Linked DNA regions of Draconibacterium halophilum. The protein of the gene in region 2 binds, or shares a complex with, the protein of the main gene of each other region. Links are inferred from orthologs where the notes say so. Each region holds a gene or a part of one and is shown on either strand. Other genes may lie near its edges.

Region 1 (8,172 bases), 3.5 Mb from region 2 along the record:
GCCATATTTTTATTTTTGTTTATTTTTTTTAATTCTTTATTAAACATTAATGAATTGTTTACTGTTTTGAGTGTAATTACATTTTAAACTCATTAAAAATCTACAGAAATGAAAACAAGAAATTTAAAAAACATGTTTGGCTTAAGAAGTTTAACCATTGTAGCAGCAATAGCTGTAAGTATGGCATTTGTAAGTTGTGAAAAAGAAAACGACGACTACATCCCACAAAGTGAATTTAGTGAAGACTCAGCATTAAAAGCTGGTAAAGCATTGCCTCCCGGTGACGCATCCATTGCCGCAATTGCTATCGATGCAGGTTTTTCAGAGTTAGTTGGAGCACTTTTTTATGTTGACGAAGAATTGGAAACTGAATTGGTTGACATGTTCTTAAACGGTACCGATCAGTATACGGTTTTTGCACCAACCAACGATGCATTTATGGCTCTTTACGACGCCTTGGGAGTGGAAAGCATTAGCGACCTTCCGGCAGACTTAGTTCTTAATGTTCTACTGTACCATGTTACTGATGGAAGAAGAGCTGCAAACAGTGTAGTTCCTAAAAAGAATCCAAGAACGATTGAAACACTGCTAGAAGGTGCAACCTTTAAGGTTGACAAAGACCTGAAAATTTGGGCAGTTGGAAATACTGCAAATCTTGTTCCCGATTTTGTTAACATCTCAGCATCAAATGGAATCATACATGTAATCGATGCGGTTATTCTGCCAATTGAGTAGTCTAAAATAATTTCAACGCCATGAAACGTTAAAGGAGCGGCTTTTATAAGTCGCTCCTTTTTTGTTTACAGCAAATTAGTGTTAATCTTTCTTCAAAAACCTTAATCAATAGGTTAAGCCTTTTATTTTTTCTATTTTCCCGTGATTTTTTTCGAAAACAAGAAAATGAGCAATTTATCACGTAGAAAATTTATAGGAACAACGGCAGCAAGTATTGCCGCCGCTACAATTCTTCCCTCTAATGTTATTGCAGGGCTTGGTCATAAACCACCCAGCGACAAACTAAATATTGCCGGAATCGGTGTTGGAGGAAAAGGTTTTACCAACCTGAAATTCATGGAAACCGAAAACATCGTTGCCTTATGCGATGTAGACTGGGATTACGCCGGAAGAAACGCATTTGAGCGTTGGTACCGGGCCAAGCAGTACAAAGATTTCAGGGTGATGCTGGAAGAGCAGAAAGATATTGACGCGGTAATGATTGCTACTCCGGATCATACCCACGCCCTGCCGGCATTAATGGCTATGCGCGAAGGGAAACATGTTTTTCTACAGAAACCATTGACGCATTCGGTTTACGAATCGCGAATTATGACCGAAACCGCAGCACGTTACGGCGTTGCCACACAAATGGGCAACCAGGGAAATTCGGCCGACGGTATTCGCCAGATTTGCGAATGGATTTGGGCCGGAACAATTGGTGAGGTTACCCATGTTGACACCTGGACTAACCGCCCGATATGGCCACAGGGTTTAACCCGACCGGAAAAAAGCAAAAGAATTCCCAAAACACTGGATTGGGATTTATTTATAGGCCCGGCAAAGTTTACGGAATACAACCCCATTTACCACCCATGGAACTGGCGTGGCTGGTGGGATTTTGGAACCGGAGCACTCGGCGATATGGGATGCCATATTCTCGATCCTGTTTTTAAAGCATTAAACTTAAAATATCCGAAAACAGTTGAAGGCAGTTCAACACCATTTAATAATGATTCGGCACCAAATGCAGAGTTTGTACGTTACGAATTTGATCGCCGTGATAATCTCCCAAAAGTAGCCATGCCCGCAGTTACCGTAAATTGGTACGACGGTGGTTTTATGCCACCACGACCCGATGAATTAAAAGATGGCGAACAGATGGGCGACGACGGTGGTGGTTGTATTTTCTACGGTACAAAAGGGAAGATTATGTGTGGCACTTACGCTGCTAATCCAACCTTATTGCCAACAGCAGAAATGGCTCATTTTCAAGAGCCGGATAAATCGATTCGACGCATTTATAATGCCATGGAAGGCGGACATGAACAAGACTGGATAAGAGCCTGCAAAGAAAGTAAAGATGCACGTGTTGAAGCCTCGTCGAATTTTGCCTATGCCGGCCCATTAAACGAAATGGTTGTTATGGGTGTGCTGGCTGTTCGATTGCAAAGCCTTCAGCGCAAGTTGGAGTGGGACGGACCGAATATGCGATTTACAAATATTCGTCCATCGGATACCATTCGCGTATTGAAAAAAGACAATTTTGATGTAATTAACGGTGATCCGACTTTTAACAAAGATTACGAAACTCTATCGGCGCAAAAAATGGCCGAAGAGTGGATCAGGCACACTTACCGTAGCGGCTGGGAGCAGATTTAAAACAGTATTATTGTGAAAAATCGTTATCCTGAATTCATTTCAGGATCTACTTGAAAAAGATTCTTAAACAAGTTCAGAATGACGAAAAAGGGATACCGAATAAACGACATCCCTTTTTTATGCTTTTGATTCTAAGCGCTTAGCGCTTAGGTAAACTGCCTTTCTTTAATTCTTACAATCTAAATCAATCCGGCCTCTTTCAACAGCACTTCCATTTCTTTCTGAACTCCTGCTGCTGCTGCTCCAGCTTTTGTTGCGAAATCAGTTTCCGACGAAGCGTAGATAATTCCACGCGACGAATTCACCAACAAACCACATTTGCTGTTCATTCCGTTTTTTGCTACTTCCTGCAAGCTACCACCTTGCGCTCCCACGCCCGGTACTAACAAAAAGTGATTAGGAACAATCGTGCGAATTTCTTTCAGTTTCTCCGCTTTTGTAGCTCCAACTACATACATCAGATTCTCTGTGGTTCCCCAGTTTTGCGATGTTTTTAAAACCGTTTCAAACAACTTGTCGCCACTTTCTTTGTCTTCGATAAACTGAAAATCGGATGCTCCTTTATTTGATGTAAGCGCCAAAAGAATCACCCATTTGTCGAGGTAAGTCATAAACGGTTTTACCGAGTCTTCGCCCATGTAGGGCGCAACGGTTACCGCATCAAAATCCTGCTGATCGAAAAATGCACGTGCATATAAATTCGATGTATTGCCAATATCTCCACGTTTGGCATCTGCAATCACAAAAATTTCAGGGAATTTAGATTTTATATACCTCACAGTTTTTTCCAGGCTTTCCATTCCTTTCGATCCCAAACTTTCGTAAAATGCCAGATTGGGTTTATAAGCCACCGAAAACCCGGCAGTGGCATCAATAATTTCTTTGTTGAATGAAAAGACCGGGTCAGACGTATCTTTCAAGTGTTGTGGAATTTTTTGAATATCGGTATCCAAACCCACGCAAAGAAAACTGCGCTTTTTTTGGATCTGCTCAAATAGTTGTTGTTGATTCATGATAAAAAAGTTAGAAGTCTGGGGACCGAAGTCCGAAAACCTCCATTTATTGTTTTTAAATTTCTGCTTCTTTAAGTTTTGCGGCGTTTTCTTCGAGCATCAATTTTTCAATGATTTCACTAATTTCGCCATTAATAATTGCCTGCAAGTTGTACATAGTAAGGTTAATACGGTGATCGGTAACCCTTCCCTGTGGCCAGTTGTACGTACGAATTTTCGCTGACCGGTCGCCGGTAGAAACCATTGTTTTCCGTTTCGATGAAATCTCGTCGATATATTTCTGGTACTCCATATTGTACAATCGGGTACGCAGCTCTCCCATTGCTTTGTCAAGGTTTTTCAGCTTCGATTTCTGATCCTGACAAGTAACTACAATTCCGGTTGGAATGTGCGTTAAACGAATGGCCGAATAAGTGGTATTCACCGACTGTCCACCAGGGCCTGACGAACAGTATTCATCACGACGGATATCCTCGGTTTTTAATTCCACATCAAATTCATCCGCTTCAGGCAAAACCGCTACTGTTGCTGCCGACGTATGCACCCGTCCCTGTGTTTCGGTTTGTGGTACACGCTGCACACGGTGCACTCCCGATTCGTATTTCATAACGCCGTAAACACCTTCGCCGCTAATATTGGCAACAATCTCTTTAAAACCACCTGCGGTTCCTTCGTTGGCATTGGTAACTTCCATACGCCAGCCTTTTTGTTCGCAAAACTTACTGTACATGCGGAACAGGTCGCCGGCAAAAATACTTGCCTCATCGCCACCGGTTCCGGCACGGATTTCAAGAATTGCATTTTTGGCATCTTCCGGATCGGCCGGAACAAGCAACATTTTTATTTCCTTCTCAAGTTCAGGGATACGTTTTTCCGACTCTTCGATTTCCTCACGCGCCATTTCGCGCATTTCTTCATCGCTTTCCTCGGCCAGCATTTCTTTCCCGGTCTGGATATTATCAACCAGATTTTTAAATTCCTGAAACTTTTCAACTAACTTTTGCAGGTTTTTGTATTCCTGATTCAGCTTTACGTAACGCTTCATATCAGCAATCACCTCAGGATCGGTAATCTGCTGCTCTACTTCCTCGAAGCGGTGCTTTATCGATTCAAACTTTTCTAATAATGCGTATTCTGCCATGGTTTTCTTTAATAAATGAATTCCCCTTTCTCCGACTTAATTGTCAATTTCTTACCGTCGAAAGGTTCAACTTTTCCAATAATTTGTGCATCGATGTTGAACGATTTTGAGATTTCAATAATCTCGTTGGCCACATCGGCACTGCAGTATATTTCGTAACGGTGCCCCATGTTGAACACCTTGTACATTTCTTTCCAGTTGGTACCCGATTGCTCCTGAATTAGTTTGAACAGCTGCGGTACCGGAAACATATTATCTTTTACAACATGAACATTCTCGACAAAATGCAATACTTTTGTTTGCGCTCCTCCCGAACAATGAATCATTCCTGAAATTTGTGAGCGATACTTGTCCAGCACTTTTTTAATTACCGGAGCATAAGTTCGTGTTGGCGAAAGTACCAGCTTGCCGGCATCAATATTTAATCCTTCAATAGCATCAGTCAGCTTTTTTCCCCCTGAATAAACCAAGTCTGACGGAACTTCCGGATCAAAACTCTCCGGGTATTTATCGGCCAGATAATTGGCAAAAACATCGTGGCGGGCCGAAGTTAATCCGTTACTTCCCATTCCACCGTTGTATTCCGTTTCGTAAGTTGCCGTTCCCGATGATGACAAACCAACAATTACATCTCCGGCAGCAATTTTATCGGCCGACACCACATCTGCTTTTTTCATTCGGCAAGTAACCGTTGAGTCAACAATGATTGTGCGAACCAAATCACCGACATCAGCAGTTTCTCCGCCGGTTGAATAAATGCTCACACCCATTTCGCGCAGGTTGGCAAGCAACTCTTCGGTTCCGTTAATGATAGCTGCAATAACTTCGCCCGGAATATTGTTTTTGTTACGGCCAATGGTCGACGACACCAAAATATTATCGGTTGCACCAACACAAAGCAAGTCGTCAACATTCATGATTAATGCATCCTGAGCTATTCCTTTCCACACCGATACGTCGCCGGTTTCTTTCCAGTACATGTACGCCAATGCCGATTTTGTTCCTGCCCATCGGCGTGCATAATATTGCACCATTCCGCATCGCCCCCTAAAATATCGGGAACAATTTTGCAGAATGCCTTTGGAAAAAGACCTTTGTCTACATTCTTAATTGCTTCGTGCACATCTTCTTTCGAGGCCGAAACCCCCCTTGCACTATATCTTGATTCCGTTACCATTTACTACGTGATTTTTGTGGCTACAAAAGTAACAATTTCTAATCGATTGTCTGTCATTATTCCCAGGCAGACAAACAAAAAAAGGAAAGACTTCATACGTCCTTCCTTAATTGTTAAAATATCGTGATAGCTAAGCGTATAAAAAGCGCTTAATCTTTCTTGTTGGCGTACGTTCAAAAGGATTTGGCTGCAATACAACCTGATTGATCCGCGAAAACTTATTCACTTCCTGGTTCACTTTTTTCATGATCTCCTCCAATATTTCATCCGATCTTTCAGTAAAATAATGCTGTGCGTCCTCTTTCAATTGTTTAAAATGTTCTTCCATTTCCTCGGTGTTCAAATGAATCATGGCTACCAGTTTACCTTTCTTTTCAACCACCAGCGATTCCAATACAAAACGCATTTTGTTAATCACCGTTTCAATTTCTTCGGGGTAAATATTTTCGCCACTGGCCCCCACAATCATCGTTTTTATACGGCCTTTAATGTGCAGCAAATTTTGTTTATCAAACATTCCCCGGTCACCGGTGCGAAACCAGCCATCTTCGGTAAAAACATCTTTGGTAATGTCAGGAGCTTTATAATAACCTCTCATAACATTCTCGCCTTTTGCCTGAATTTCGCCCTCACCGGTTGCCGGATCAGGATTGGCGATGCGCAATGAGACACCTTTCATGGCAATTCCAGCAGAACCTACTCTCCTGTATTTTCCTACTGCCCCTGATAACAGAGGTGCCGTTTCGGTTAATCCATAACCAATGGCGTACGGGAATCCGCCTTCAAATAAAAAGCGTTCAACTGTTGAGTCAAGTTTTGCACCACCAATTCCGAAAAAGTGCAAGTGCCCGCCAAATGTTTTATGTAGCTTTTTAGCCGCAATTTTATGCATTAATTTTCGTGTTGGCGCAAACGAAGTTAGAAAACGCATCATCCCGCTTTTTTGGAAAGCTGGTTGAATTTTTGCCTTGTAAACCTTCTCGATAATGAGTGGCACCGATAACATTACAGTAGGCTTAACCTCTTGCAATGCCGGCATTAACACCGATGCTACAGGAGGTTTCCGCAGATAATGAACCGATGCGCCGTACATGAACGGCAATAAAAAGCCCACCGTATTTTCGAGTGTATGCGACAGTGGCAATATGGAAATAAACCTGTCGACAGGAGTTATCCGCTGTAACGTACGACTTTGTTGCGCTGTCCACGCCAGATTTTTGTGCGTAAGCATCACTCCTTTTGAGCTACCCGTAGTACCCGATGTATAAATAATCGATGCCAGATCTTCTTCCACCACATCAACAGGTAAAAACTTACGGGTGGTTAGAGGCAACGAAGAAGTTAATTTCGTTAAAAGTTCTGCCGGCATTTGTTTGGGAATTACAGCAAAGTTATCCACCAAAACCATATGCTCTACAATATCAGAAACACCCGGACTCACCGATTTGTAGAGCCCCTCGGAAACAAACAGCAATTTTGATTCGGAGTGTTCTATAATCGTCTCAATCTCATTCGAATGGAAATCGGGTAAAATAGGAACAGCCACTGCCCCAACTACCGAAGTAGCAAAAAAAGCTTTTCCCCAGTTTGGCATATTGGTGCTTAAAATGGCTACTTTATCGCCTTTACCAATGCCCAGTCCTACTAAAAGTTCCGCCAAAAGCTCCACATCCTCTCCCATTTGTTTGTAAGTGAAATCCTCTTCACCGGCAAACTTTACCGAGGTATTATCCGCAAATTTCTCCACCGAATTGTAAAACAATGCCGGCAAAGTCAATCTTGTTTTGTTAATCATATTTTCTGTCTCTCTTAAAGCAAATCTGTTTGCTCAAATAAACGCGCCAAAAATAGCAAAAAATCTGTGGTGGTTATGTGACTTCATTTTCCTCTACGAAACACATCCTACTCACAAATAACTGAACGAATGCAACTTATAGCATTTCGGAAAAATTCTTAACTTTTTTTATGGTTTAAAATAGTAGTTTTAACAACTAAAATTCGAATTATGGGGTCTAATATTCAACAAAATGAGCTGGTTTCGGCTACTGAAAACTTTATAAAACAGTACTTTGAAGCCGATAGTTCGGGGCACGATTGGTGGCACATTTACCGTGTGCGAAACATGGCTCTTCACCTGGCAGAAAAAGAAGGCGGCGATCTTTTTCTTATTGAAATGGCAGCCTTGCTTCACGATCTCGACGACTGGAAACTGGGCAACGGAGAAAACACTTCGAAAACAAAAAGCTGGCTAACCCAAGTTGAAGTTGATAAAAAAGATGCTGAAAGAATTGGGCAGATTATAGAACAAGTATCATTTAAAGGCGCCGGAGTTGAAACAAAGGCCGAAAGTATTGAAGCCCAAATCGTTCAGGATGCCGACCGGCTGGATGCCATTGGAGCCATTGGAATTGCGCGCACTTTTGCCTATGGCGGGAATAAAGGGCGCTTGCTGCATCATCCTGATA
Region 2 (6,568 bases):
AATTAAATGGAATATTCTGCACATTATAAACTGCTGCAGCTAGTTTACTTCCTTCCATATCACCAACATTTATCCAGGACAGTTTATCCTGATCGATGGCATCTACCCACTCAGCCCGATTTTGATCAACACTTACCTGGTAAATTTCGAAACCTTTGCGATGGTACTTTTTGTAAGCTTCTACCAAAACCGGGTTTTGAATTCGCGATCCACGATCGACAGCAGCCCAGAATTGCAGCAAAACTACTTTGCCGCGCAACGATGATAAGGCCACTTCATTTCCTTCAGGATCGGGCAAAACAATATCAGGGCTGTTATCGCCTTGTTCCTGAATAAACCGTTGCATATTTGCCGACTGTTCATTACGCACAATCTGCAGGGTATTGTTATAAAGTGCCTGTACCTGTTCTGATTTTGGATAAATAGTATTTAAGGCCGAAGCAGCTGTTTTCATCACCTGCAAATCTCGAACAATAAACGATTCATCTTCGGGATTGAACTTCTGATAAAGTGCCAGCACACTGGCCATTGAAAACGGATTTTCGCGAACAAAATTTGTGGAGAACTCTATTTGTTCCTGAACAATCTCATTATATTCTTCCGCCCATCGTGGTCTTACATTATCATACTCCGGGTTGCCGGCATATAAATTATCTAATGACCTTAGCGAGTCCAGTTTATGTCTGGTATCTTTGAGCTTCGAATCCAACATCTTCACCTGAGCTGATCCGAGCGATCCTTCAACATTGTATTCGCGATCAAAATTAGCTGCATCGGCTTCAATGGTAACTGTTTCTGCCGAGTCGACCAACAAGGTGATAAAGTTCTGGTCGCTAAGTTTTAAAAGATAAAATGTCGGAATTCCGGTCATTGCCGAAATCTCAAACTCTCCTTTTGTATTGATTTTTGTTTCTGCTATCTTTTTCAGCGAAGTAGTATGCAATTCTTCCAAAACAATGGTTTCGTCTTCTGCGTGTGTGATTTTACCACGAATTGTAAACTCTTTGTCTTGCTTACACCCTCCCAAAACAAGCAGGGCAGCCACTAAAAAAAATAAAACTCTGTACGTCATGTTTGTCATTCGATTAAAGTTGTTCACATTCAGCGGTAACTCATGTAACTCGCTTTTAATCTTGCTCCCGTTGGGCAAATTTTGTGATGCTCGTTTCATCTGATTAATATAAGCTACCAATAAGGTATCATCGTAATCGTGCAAATTGGTTTAAACCTGAAGTGATCTGACCAAGGTTGCTCGTTTCAATATAAAGGCCGTAAAATTAACAATTTTGCATACATCGAAAATAGCAATCAAAGAAAATAACAATTTTTATGGGTTCAATTGTGCATTAAGATGATTACAAATGTATAAACAAAGGGTTTGAATGAATAATATTTGGGCAAAAACGATTATAAAACCTTTTTTACTTCGCATAATTTTAACCTGATTCAACACTACGCCTTTAATTGCTTTAAAATTTTCAATAGGTTTGTAGCGCAAAACATTTTATACAAAACCAGTGAAGATTCATTATTCGCTTGATGATTTTAATGCCCGTAACCCTGTGGTAACTATCGGCACCTTCGATGGGCTGCACAAAGGCCATCAGTCGGTTATTGAAGAGTTAAAATTTTTGGCCAGAGAAATGAATGGCGAAACGGTGATCTTTACCTTTTACCCCACCCACGAATTGTTACTTCGCCAAATGATAAAAGCCTACGTTTGCTGACAACCAAAAATGAGAAAATTAAGCTTTTTGAAAAGTTTGGCGTCGATCACCTGATTATCTATCCTTTTAATAAAGAGTTTGCGGAGTTATCATACACCCAATTTGTAAAAGATTTATTGGTGAATAAAATAGGCACACGGTGTTTGGTTGTGGGCTACGACCACCGCTTTGGCAAAAACCGTGAGGGCGGCTATGAATACTTGAAAGAATGTGCTGAAAAGAACAATTTCGAGGTTAAAAAGACCGATGCATTGTCGGTAGAAGCAGAAAAAGTTAGCTCTACAAAAATCAGAGAAGCGCTGCAATCGGGAGATATAAAAAAAGCCAATCAATATCTGGGCTATGAGTTCACACTGCACGGAACCGTAGTAAAAGGGATGCAACTGGGCCGCAAACTGGGTTTCCCCACGGCAAACATTGAAGCATCTGATAAATATAAAATTATTCCGGGTTACGGTGTGTATGCTGTTTTAATTGAGATTGAAGACAAGCAGTATAAAGGAATGCTGAATATTGGCACGCGACCAACCTTTAACAACAATGCCGATAACCGAAGTATAGAAGTAAATATTTTTGATTTTTCAGGAGATATGTACGGCAATAATATCACCCTCATTTTTATCGACAAAATCAGGGAAGAGCAGAAATTCTCAGGCATTGAAGCATTGGTGAAGCAACTTAAAACCGATAAAGAAGTTGCCGTAAAATTACTTGCACATCACTAATCCATTTTTAACAGGCTACAGCTAACCGGTAAGTGATCGGACATGCGGTAATCGAGTGTTTCAAAATTGTACGACTCAAAACCATCGCCATGCATAATGTAATCAATTCGGAACGAAGGCAGCTTTCCAATGTAGGTACGTCCTATCCCCTGTCCTGAATTCACAAAAGCATCAGTTAATCCGCTGGCCAAAGTACGGTACGAAAAAGAAACCGGAGTATCGTTAAAATCGCCGCAAACAATCACATTATGAGGCGACTCATCAACATATTTGCGAATTTCGCGAACTTGTTCGGCCCGCAACTGAAAGGCCTCTTTAAATTTCGCTCCCATTTCTTTCACCTCTTCCAAATCCTTTTCTTCGTTTAATCCCGGCGATTCAATAATTGAATATTTATCAGGATTGATGTGATACGACTGTAAATGAATATTAAAAATCCGAACGGTATCTGTGTCGATTAAAACATCAGTATAAATGGTAATATTTCGTGAGTTCTCAAACCTGATTTCTCCCATGTTTACAATCGGGTAGCGGGTCATGGTTACCGACCCGTAGGTTGTACTCGAGCGTGCAAACTGGTAGTGTTTTATCGATTGCAGGTCTTTAACCGTTTGTGCCAGGTTAAAAATGCTGTTCTTTCGCAAACGGGCTTCCTGCAAGCAAATAATATCTGCATTCTGATCAGCTAAAAACGAGATAATTTTTGTTGCATTTTCTTTCTGAGTTCCGCTGGTGTCGGCTACAAAGTGTTTCACATTATAGGACACTACTTTAATATTTGCCTCCTCGCTGCCTTTGCCATTGATCTGCATAAAACGCGTAACGTAACCCCAGCCTAAAAGAATTACCCCCAACGACAACAATGTGTAACGCGGTTTAAACAAAATCCAGAGTACAATAAATATGATGTTGCCACCCAGTAAAAATGGATAGGCCATTCCGAATAGCGACGGCAGCCAGTATTTATCGGGCGGGATGTACACCGAAAGATACGATGCCGCAAGAGCCAACGCCAGAAGAATATTGACTAGAGACAGTATTTTAAGGATTACTTTTCTCACTTATTAGATTTAGTCACTGCAAAATAAATAATCGTTTTCAAAAACAAACGGTAAAATCTGTTTTTCATGATATCGAAACCATTTATTTTTGACATCGAAGCATGCGATTTTTATTATTCAAATCGCGACGTAATTCTATCGACTTAAATCCCAACTGGTTAACAAGCCCCACCATTTCATCTCCCAGGTTTTCGTTAATTTCAAAAAACAGGAATCCACCTTCATTTAATTGTTTTGAAGCAAACTTTGCAATGGCCCGGTAAAAAATCAGCGGATCGGTGTCGCTCACAAACAACGCCAATTCGGGTTCGTACTCCAGCACATTGGCTTCCATCTGCTTTTTTTCGCGTTCCATTACATAAGGCGGGTTACTTACAATTACATCAAATTGTGGCCACGAATATTGTGGCCAGTTTAATATGTCGGCTTGTTTAAATGTAACTTCAAGCTCATTTCTTATTGCATTCCCGGTTGCAAGTGTAAGTACATTTTCCGATACATCAACAGCCATGATCTCAACAGTGGGCAACTCATTTTTTAATGCCAGTGCAATACAACCGCTGCCTGTGCCAACGTCGAGGATTCTTGCCTGCTCAGGAATTTCTGTTTTGCTAATCCACTCCACCAACTCTTCGGTTTCCGGCCGGGGAATCAAAACTCCCGGTTTCACATCCAGCTGTAATCCATAAAATTCGGCAACACCCAAAATATATTGAATGGGCTCGTGTCTTTTCAGTCGCTCAACAATCACGTTTATCCCGTCCGATTCAGTTGTTTCCAACACCCGGTCTTTTTCCAAAATCATTTGCGTGTACGACATTCGCAACACGCTATTCATAATCATTTGTATGAACCCTGAAATTTCGGTTTCGGGATAATACGGTGCCAATTCTGCACGGATGTATTGAATAGTTTTCTGCATTGTGTACTTTTGTTGCTACAAATTTAGTCTTTCTTTGAAAATGACAACCGAAGAAAAATATATGGCTCGCTGTATCGAGCTGGCCCGCCTGGGTGCCGGACATGTTTCGCCCAACCCGATGGTGGGTTGTGTTATCGTGTACAACAACACGATAATCGGCGAAGGGTATCACCAAAAACACGGGCAGGCGCATGCCGAGGTGAATGCCATAAACTCGGTTACCGACGCGGAAAAACTGAAAGAAAGCACCATTTATGTTTCGCTGGAACCCTGTGCACATTACGGTTTAACACCTCCCTGCTCCAACCTGATCATCCAGAAACAAATTCCGCGTGTGGTAATTGGCAGCATCGATCCGTTTGCCAAAGTTGCCGGAAAAGGAATAGAAAAACTACAGAATGCCGGTGTTGAAGTAAAAACAGGTATTCTGAAAAAAGAATGCGACGAGCTGAACCGGCGCTTTTTTACTTTTCACCAGAAACAACGCCCCTACATTTTGCTAAAATGGGCACAAACTACTGATGGGTTTATTGATGTTGAACGAAGTGCTGAAAACTACGGAGAGCCAACCTGGATTACCGGTCCGCGGGCATTATTGCGGGTTCATCAAATGCGTGCGGAAGAAGATGCAATTATAGTGGGCACAAACACCGCCGAAAAAGATAACCCTTCGCTAACAGTCAGGCTTATTAAAGGAAAAAATCCTTTGCGAATTGTTTTAGACCGGGAGTTACGTTTGAATAAGAAGCTCAACTTATTTGATAACTCAACAGAAACAATTGTTTTTAACGCACTTAAAAACCATACCCACAACAAAACAGAATTCATTAAAATTGATTTCTCAGCTCAGCTTCTTCCTCAAATGCTGGAAGTGCTGCATCAAAAAAATGTACTCTCGTTAATTGTAGAAGGAGGCCGGCAACTACTACATACTTTTATTGATGCCGGGTTGTGGGACGAAGCTCATGTTTACACCGGGCACATGCAGTTTGGCAGTGGTATAAAAGCACCTTCTCTGCCCGGAACTACAGGACAATCGGAATCAATAGGGAAAGACAAATTGGTAATTTACCGAAATACGGCTATTTAGAATCATCCAAGACGGCAGATTGCAACTATTAAACGACACCCAAAATCTTCGGAATTGCGGCCTGCCGGCGGCCTTCATTTTTGTCTTACCACAAAAACGAAGCAAAAAAGTCAAGTCTTCTTTTTGCCTTCACTCTACGTTCTTATAAAACTGAAGTTCGGACGGGTGATCTCCTCGCACACCCGGAGCTTCCCGCTCTCCCTAAAATTTTATTTCAACTCCGCGTAAAGACCAAAAGAGGCCGTCTACAATTGTAACGTCAGCGACATCGAAGCCTGGCCTCGGCTGATGAACCGGAAAACAAGTGGTGACGACGTTCAAAAATTACTGATGCCCGCCTGCCGGCCGGCAGGTTTGAGGAGGTACGACTGCCTGTCCCGATCGTAGCATCGGGAAGTTTCAGAAATTTTAGTTGGCGCCGCGTACCTGCCTGCCGGTAGGCAGGGCTTTTCCGAGCGAGTCAGGCGCAGCCTTGAGTTTTTTGTTTACTTATTTTCTCAAGACAAAAAGTAAAATCAGCCCGATAGGGCAAAAGCCAGTTTCTTCTGCTTAACTATAATACTTGAAGGAAGAATCCAGTCATCTGACTCTAGGAGGGAACCTCATGAATTCCACTACTTAAACACCACGTGTGGACCTCCGGGAATGATCTGCTTTTTCAGAACTCGTTCCACGTACATAAAGTAGTAGAATAGTTTGTGGTTCATCTCAAAACCATAATCTTCAGTAGGATCGTAGCCAACAACCGGTTCAAACGACCAATTGCGCGATGGTGAGGCGCATTTCGCATTCCAGGCACTTACATATTGTTGGTTCCAACTCTCGTAATACGATTGCGACCGATAGCTGGCCGGAGTATTTTGCAGTTGATACCATGAGTCGAAATTGGAGTTAAATGTTTCCACGTCATACTCAACACTGTCTTCTCCGGTTACCTCAACACTCGATGTTTCGTTTTTCGCCATATTTTTTGGCCCCGAACAAGCATAGAAAAACACAGCTCCTCCTACGAACATCCACAGTAATATGTATTTAATCCTCTT

The links. Proteins that work in one complex are often made in the same cells at the same time.
Region 1: the proteins of prmC (region 2) and prfA are in contact, whole or in part, in a crystal structure (PDB 2B3T), measured with the Escherichia coli proteins. The link is inferred for Draconibacterium halophilum from one-to-one orthologs.

The regions. Positions count from the first base shown.
Region 1 is NZ_CP048409.1:4,781,913-4,790,084, forward strand. Bases 2,488-5,453 are described here. They hold prfA (peptide chain release factor 1), read right to left. Parts: upstream 4,531-5,453; coding sequence 3,445-4,530; downstream 2,488-3,444. Other genes in these bases: pyrF (orotidine-5'-phosphate decarboxylase), read right to left, coding at 2,556-3,389; G0Q07_RS19595 (AIR synthase related protein), read right to left, coding at 4,539-5,453. Outside these bases: G0Q07_RS19575 (fasciclin domain-containing protein), read left to right, coding at 109-735; G0Q07_RS19580 (Gfo/Idh/MocA family protein), read left to right, coding at 901-2,376; more of G0Q07_RS19595, read right to left, coding at 5,454-5,564; G0Q07_RS19600 (AMP-binding protein), read right to left, coding at 5,838-7,502; G0Q07_RS19605 (HD domain-containing protein), read left to right, coding at 7,713-8,172. UniProt on the Escherichia coli protein: Peptide chain release factor 1 directs the termination of translation in response to the peptide chain termination codons UAG and UAA.
Region 2 is NZ_CP048409.1:1,265,613-1,272,180, reverse strand. What follows is about bases 2,516-5,336. They hold prmC (peptide chain release factor N(5)-glutamine methyltransferase), read right to left. Parts: upstream 4,436-5,336; coding sequence 3,596-4,435; downstream 2,516-3,595. Other genes in these bases: ribD (bifunctional diaminohydroxyphosphoribosylaminopyrimidine deaminase/5-amino-6-(5-phosphoribosylamino)uracil reductase RibD), read left to right, coding at 4,476-5,336; G0Q07_RS05135 (endonuclease/exonuclease/phosphatase family protein), read right to left, coding at 2,516-3,513. Also shown: G0Q07_RS05145 (TlpA disulfide reductase family protein), read right to left, coding at 1-1,171; more of G0Q07_RS05135, read right to left, coding at 2,449-2,515; more of ribD, read left to right, coding at 5,337-5,525; G0Q07_RS05120 (DUF6146 family protein), read right to left, coding at 6,140-6,541. UniProt on the Escherichia coli protein: Methylates the class 1 translation termination release factors RF1/PrfA and RF2/PrfB on the glutamine residue of the universally conserved GGQ motif, i.e. on 'Gln-235' in RF1 and on 'Gln-252' in RF2.